Regions from separate parts of the Phytohabitans houttuyneae genome, predicted to be linked through region 3. Evidence: riboswitches for the same ligand, from Rfam matches in the RefSeq annotation. Region 3 holds a riboswitch; each other region holds the start of a gene.
The links. A riboswitch is a leader RNA that binds a small molecule or an ion and turns the genes downstream of it on or off. The one in region 3 is predicted to bind ZMP and ZTP.

Region 1 (2,255 bases), on a different contig from region 3:
AAATCCGACCGGCGTGTCGCGCACATGTTCGAACGGCTGCCCCTTACGTGCGCTCGGCGGCCCGTACGGCGTTGCGGAAGAGCATGGCCACCGTCGTGGGGCCGACGCCGCCGACCCGTGGCGTGATCGCGCCGGCCACCTCGGCGCAGGCCTCGTCGACGTCGGGGAGCAGGCGCCGGCCCGCGTACCGCACGCCGGCTCCGATCACCACGGCGCCGGGCCGCACGTGCTCGGGCTGGATGATGCCGGGCACGCCGGCCGCCGCGACGAGGATGTCGGCCCGCTGGGTGTACCGGGGCCAGTCCGGCACGCCCGTGTGCACCACCGTGACGGCGGCGTTGGCGGTGGGGCGCTTCTGGGCGAGCAGCATCGCGAGCGGGCGGCCGAGCGTGGCGCCCCGCCCCAGGATCACCACCTCGCGGCCGGAGACGGGGATCTCGTAGTGGGCGAGCAGCGCCTCGATGCCCGCCGGCGTGCACGGCAGCGGGCCGGGCAGGCCCACGGCGAGGCGACCCATGTTGAGCGGGTGCATGCCGTCGACGTCCTTGTCCGGGTCGATGGTCTGCAGCGCCGCGTCGTAGTCCAGGTGGGACGGCACGGGGTACTGGACGAGCAGCCCGTGCACCGCCGGGTCCGCGTTGAAGCCGTCGATGGCCCGGTGCAGGTCGGCCTGCGTGGCCGTGGCCGGCAGGTGCTCGTGCGGTGAGGCGAAGCCGAGCTCGGCGGCCTGGCGCTGCTTGATGCGGATGTAGCCGGCGCTGGCGTCGTCGTCCCCGACCAGGATCGTGGCGAGGCTTGGAGTGACGCCGCGCTCGCGCAGGGCGGCGACGCTGGCCGCGGTCTGCGCCATGACGGCCTCGGCGACGGGTGCGCCGGGCAGCAGACGGGCGGTGGTGGGCATGCGCGCTCCTCGGCGCGGGCACCCAGGCGGTCGGCGCCCGCGACGCCGGCTCCCCGATGGTTGAGACCCATCCTCGTGCCGCCAGTCGCTGTCCCGACCATCATGCCGGACGCGCGAAACGAGAAGGCCGCGGCCCGCTGACGCGGACCGCGGCCTCCTGCCGTACGGGTGACTACTTGGTGATCTCCTCGCGGTCCGGCCGCGGTGAGACCGGTGGGTGGCCGGGCGAGACCGGGGCCTCGGCGGGCTTTTCGATCGGGAAGAAGAAGCCGCGGATCGCGGGGCCGAGCGCGCCGAGCCGGTTCATCTTCTTCGGCACCACCCAGCCCGCGTAGTCCAGGCTGCCGTGGCCGTGCTCGTCGACCGGCGCGAGCGGTTGGTGTACCTCGATGAAGCGTCCGTCCGGCAGTCGGCGGATGATGCCGGTCTCGACGCCGTGTGCGAGGACCTCGCGGTCGTGCTGTTGCAGGCCAAGGCAGATCCGGTAGGTGATGTAGTAGGCCAGTGGTGGCGCGATCAGCAGGCCGATGCGGCCGGCCCAGGTCATCGCGTTGAGGCTGATGTGGAACTTGTCGGCGATCACGTCGTTGCCGCCGGACAGCGTCAGGACGAGCCAGAACGCGATCGCCATCGCGCCGAGCGCGGTGCGGGCGGGCACGTCACGCGGGCGCTGTAGCAGGTTGTGCGCCCGGTGGTCCTTGGTCAGCCTGGCCTCGATGAACGGATAGGCGAGCGGCAGCATCGTCAAGATGCCAGGCAACACCACCGTGGGCCAGAAGATCGGTGGGATCGTGTAGCCGTCGCCCCAGCCCCACAGGTCGAAACGTATCTCCCAGGCCGGGAAGAGCCGCGTCGAGCCGTCGAGGAACATCACGTACCAGTCGGGCTGGCTGGCCGCCGAGACCGTGAACGCCTCGTACGGGCCGAAGAGCCAGATCGGGTTGATCTGGAACAGACCGCCCATCAGCGCGATGACGCCGAAGACGATCATGAAGAAGCCGCCCTGCTTGATGGTGTATCGCGGCACGAAGCGTTCGCCGACCACGTTGTGCTCGGTGCGGCCGGGGCCGGGCCACTGGGTGTGCTTCTGTTTGAAGACCAGGCCGAGGTGGACGCTGATCAGCGCGAGTAGTGCGCCCGGGATGAGTAGCACGTGGGCGATGTAGAAGCGGCCCATGATGACGGTGCCGGGGAACTCGCCGTCGAAGATCGACGTGGTTACCCAGGAGCCGATGACCGGGATCGACAGCATGATCGCTGAGGCGATCCGCAGGCCGGTGCCGGAGAGCGCGTCGTCGGGGAGGGAGTAGCCGGTGAAGCCGGCCAGGAAGCCGACCCAGAACAGCAGCGAGCC
Region 2 (2,255 bases), 870 kb from region 3:
TCATCGCCATCGCCCAGGAGATCGGGTTCAACCCCAACAGCGCCGCCCGCGCGCTCTCCGGCGCCACCGCCAACGCGGTGGGGCTCGCCCTGTGCCGCCCCGCCCGCATCCTCGGCATCGAGCCGTTCTTCATGGAGCTGATCAGTGGCGTGGAGGGCGAGCTGTCGGCCCGCTCGTACGCGCTGACGCTCCAGGTCGTCACCGACCCGGACGCCGAGATCGCGGTGTACCGGCGCTGGTGGGGCGAGCGTCGCGTGGACGGCGTGTTCGTCTGCGACCTGCGCGTCGACGACCGCCGCGTGCCGGTGCTGGAGGAGCTCCAGCTGCCCGCGGTCGTCATCGGCGGCCCCGGCCACACCGGCTCGCTGGCCAGCGTGTGGGCCGACGACGCGGCGGCGCTGGTGGAGACGATGGAGTACCTTGTCGCGCTCGGCCACCGCCGCATCGCGCGGGTGGGCGGGCTGCCCGGGCTGCTGCACACCGAGATCCGCCGGCAGGCGTTCATCGACGCGAGCGAGCGGCTCGGGCTGGAGCAGTCGCAGACCGTGCCGTCCGACTACACCGGCGAAGACGGCGCCCGCGCCACCCGGCGCTTCCTCAGCGCGGCCAGCCGCCCGAGCGCGATCATCTACGACAACGACGTGATGGCGATCGCCGGCCTCGCCGTGGCGCAGGAGATGGGGCTCGCGGTGCCCGGCGACCTGTCGATCGTGGCGTGGGACGACTCGGCGCTGTGCCAGTTGACGCACCCGCCGCTGACGGCCATCGGGCGGGACATCCCGGCGTACGGCGCGCACGCCGCCCGCCAGCTGCTCGCCGCCATCGAGGGACGCCCGATCGGGGCCTACCAGGATGAGACAGCTCACCTCACCCCGCGGGGTAGCACCGCCGCCCCGCGGATAACGGGCTAACATCACGGGGTACTCGCGACTGGCGTATTGGGGCCTGTTTCAGAGGTTCACAGGACCCAGGTGGAAGGAACCACCGGGGAGCGACCACGATCGCGGCACCGTGCGCCTGGGTGCCGGTCAGCGTTGACATGCCTGGAGGTCGCTGTGCACGTACCACCGATTCCACACCTGACCGCCGCGGACCCCGAGCTGGCCCATCTCGTCGAGGGCGAGGCCGAGCGCCAGCACGACAAGCTGCGCATGATCGCTTCGGAAAACTACGTCTCCGAGGCGGTGCTCGAGGCTAGCGGGACGGTCCTCACCAACAAGTACTCCGAGGGCTACGCCGGCAAGCGCTACTACGAGGGCCAGCAGTTCATCGACCAGATCGAGACGCTGGCGATCGAGCGGGCCAAGTCGCTCTTCGGCGTCGACCACGCCAACGTCCAGCCGTACTCCGGCTCCCCCGCCAACCTCGCCGTCTACCTGGCGTTCCTCAGCCCGGGTGACACGGTCATGGGCATGTCCCTGCCGATGGGTGGCCACCTGACCCACGGCTGGTCCGTCTCCGCGACCGGCAAGTGGTTCAACTCGGTGTCGTACGGGGTTTCGCGCGAGACCGGCCGGATCGACTTCGACGAGGTCCGCGACCTCGCCCGCCGCGAACGCCCGAAGGTCATCTTCGCCGGCGGCACGGCGATCCCCCGCACGATCGACTTCGCGACGTTCGCGGAGATCGCCCGCGAGGTCGGTGCCATCCTGGCGGCCGACATCGCCCACATCGCCGGCCTCATCGCCGGCGGTGCCCACCCGACCCCGGTCGGCCACGCGGACGTCATCACCACCACGACCCACAAGACCCTGCGCGGCCCCCGTGGCGCCATGATCCTGTCGACCGAGGAGCACGCGAAGGCGATCGACCGCGCCGTCTTCCCCGGCCTGCAGGGCGGCCCGCACAACCACACCACGGCCGGCATCGCGGTGGCGCTGCGCGAGGCCGCACAGCCGGCGTTCCGCGACTACGCCGCCCAGGTGGTGGCAAATGCCAAGGCGCTGGCCGCCGCCCTGACCGAGCGCGGCTTCGACCTGATCTCGGGCGGCACCGACAACCACCTGATCCTCGCCGACCTGACCAGCAAGGGCATCGGCGGCAAGCCCGCGGCCCAGGCGCTGGACCGGGCGGGCGTGGAGCTCAACTACAACACCGTGCCGTACGACACCCGCAAGCCCTTCGACCCGTCCGGCATCCGGCTGGGCACCCCGGCGCTGACCACCCGCGGCCTGACCGAGGCGCAGATGCCGCAGGTGGCCGCGTGGATGGACGAGGCCGTGACGGCTGCGGTGAAGGACGACGACGGGACCCTG
Region 3 (2,255 bases):
GAACGCGGCCCTGTGGCATCGCGGCGGCGCCAACCACAGCCCCACCAGCCGCCGACGGCTGCTCACCGTCCAACTGTCCGGCATCTTCACCACGCCGTTCAACTTCGAGCCCGCACTACCCTCGCCCGCGTTCCAGCGCCTCGTCGAGCAAGCCAAGGCCCGCCGCGACGAGCCGCTGCTGGAACTGCTCGGCCTCGGCGGCATCAACCCCACCACCGGCCGCTACTGACCACCCCTCGAGCGAAAGGGGAAAGCCGTGACCGCTCCCCACTCCACCACGACCAACCTTCGTATCGACCCCGTCGCCGGCCACATCGGCGCCGACGTGTCCGGACTCGACCTGACCCAACCGCTGCCACCGGCGACTGTCGCCGCCCTGAAAGCCGCGCTGCTGACCCACAAGGTGCTGTTCTTCCACAACCAGCACCTCGACCACGCCACGCACCTCGCCTTCGCCCGCCAGATGGGCGAGCCGACCGCCGCGGACCCGCACGAGCCCGGGATCGAGCCGCAGTATCCGCAGATCCTGACCGTCGACCCGCGCGTGGACGAGCACCGCTACGGCAAGGACTTCGAGGAACGGTTCCGGCGATGCCGCCGGCACTACCTGTCCGGCTGGCACATCGACAACTCGGCGACCGTCAACCCGCCCGCCGCCTCCATCCTGCGCGCCGACGTGGTGCCCGCCTACGGCGGCGACACCCACTGGACCAACCTCGTGGCCGCCTACGAAGGACTCTCCCCACCGCTGCGGCAGCTGTCCGACGGACTGTGGGCACAGCACCAGTTCCTCGCCGGCTTCCACCTGAGCCCGCACGACCCGCAGGCCGCACCAATCCTCGCCGTGATCAACGCCCGGCCGCACGTCGCCGAACACCCCGTGGTCCGACTCATCGGCGAAACCGGCCAGAAGGCACTGTTCCTCAGCCCGTCCACCACCAGCCACATCGTCGGCCTGACCGCCGCCGAAAGCACCCACCTCCTCGACCTGCTCTACGAACAACTCGCCCGCGACGAGTACCGAGTCCGGCTACGCTGGCGGCCCGGCACCGTCGCCATCTGGGACAACCGCACCACCGCCCACCTCGCCGCGCTCGACCACGCCCACCTGGACGTCGACCGGCGCCTGTACCGCATCACCCTGGCCGGTGACGTCCCCATCAGCGCGAACGGCAGCCCGTCCCGTGCACTGACCGGACAGCCGTTCACCGGCCCGGACAGCGTGGGCAACCGGCCAACGCAACCATGAGGGCGTCGGCGTGCTTACACCCGGCGAGCACACCGGACGCTGATAGCATCCCGGCAGGGCCGTGACTGGCGCGTTCAGATGGATCACCATCGTGGAGCGGCCCCGCAAAAGCGACGTTGGCCGCGCGCCTGGGCCCTTCCATCCATCCAGGAAGGCCCACCATGAGCACGAACATCAGTCCCGAGGCGCTCGCTGCCCGCGCCGCCCTGGACGTGATCGGCACGGTCGAACCCCGTATCGCCGCGGCGATCCGCGCCGAGCTGGACGATCAGCGCAGCGCGTTGAAACTCATCGCGAGCGAAAACTACGCATCCCCAGCCGTGCTCCTGGCCATGGGCAACTGGTTCTCCGACAAATACGCCGAAGGGACCGTCGGGCGCCGCTTCTACGCCGGCTGCGCCAACGTGGACACCGTGGAAGCCATCGCGGCCGAACACGCCCGCACCGTATTCGGCGCCGCGCACGCCTACGTCCAGCCACACTCCGGCATCGACGCCAACCTGGTCGCGTTCTGGGCCATCCTCGCCGACCGGGTAGAAGCGCCCGCGCTGCGCCGCGCCCAGGCCCGCCACGTCAACGACCTCAACGACGACGACTGGGCGGCGCTGCGCCGCGAACTGGGCGACCAACGACTGCTCGGCATGTCGCTGGACGCCGGCGGTCACCTCACTCACGGGTTCCGACCCAACATCTCCGGCAAAATGTTCCAGCAACGCGCCTACGGCGTCGACCCAAACACTGGAAGGATCGACTACGCCGCCCTGCGGCAGACGGCGCGCGAGTTCCGGCCGCTGATCCTGCTCGCCGGCTACTCCGCCTACCCCCGCCGGATCAACTTCGCCACCATGCGAGAAATCGCCGACGAGGTCGGCGCGGTCCTCATGGTCGACATGGCCCATTTCGCCGGCCTGGTCGCCGGACAGGTACTCACCGGCGACGACGACCCGGTGCCGCACGCGCACATCGTCAGCACCACCACCCACAAAACGCTGCGCGGCCCCCGCGG

Region 1: it holds a riboswitch for ZMP and ZTP, as region 3 does, so the genes downstream of both, Phou_RS47480 (bifunctional 5,10-methylenetetrahydrofolate dehydrogenase/5,10-methenyltetrahydrofolate cyclohydrolase) here and Phou_RS08060 (glycine hydroxymethyltransferase) in region 3, are expected to answer to the same signal.
Region 2: it holds a riboswitch for ZMP and ZTP, as region 3 does, so the genes downstream of both, glyA (serine hydroxymethyltransferase) here and Phou_RS08060 (glycine hydroxymethyltransferase) in region 3, are expected to answer to the same signal.

Annotation. Positions count from the first base shown of each region.
Region 1 covers NZ_BLPF01000004.1:1,173,545-1,175,799, forward strand. Annotated here, with positions in the region: gene Phou_RS47480 (bifunctional 5,10-methylenetetrahydrofolate dehydrogenase/5,10-methenyltetrahydrofolate cyclohydrolase) at 44-901, opposite strand; ZMP/ZTP riboswitch at 915-1,000, opposite strand; gene qcrB (cytochrome bc1 complex cytochrome b subunit) at 1,074-2,255, opposite strand, start outside.
Region 2 covers NZ_BLPF01000001.1:2,624,886-2,627,140, forward strand. Annotated here, with positions in the region: gene Phou_RS11555 (LacI family DNA-binding transcriptional regulator) at 1-911, shown strand, start outside; ZMP/ZTP riboswitch at 917-1,030, shown strand; gene glyA (serine hydroxymethyltransferase) at 1,056-2,255, shown strand, end outside.
Region 3 covers NZ_BLPF01000001.1:1,757,194-1,759,448, forward strand. Annotated here, with positions in the region: gene Phou_RS08050 (phytanoyl-CoA dioxygenase family protein) at 1-229, shown strand, start outside; gene Phou_RS08055 (TauD/TfdA dioxygenase family protein) at 257-1,249, shown strand; ZMP/ZTP riboswitch at 1,301-1,390, shown strand; gene Phou_RS08060 (glycine hydroxymethyltransferase) at 1,411-2,255, shown strand, end outside.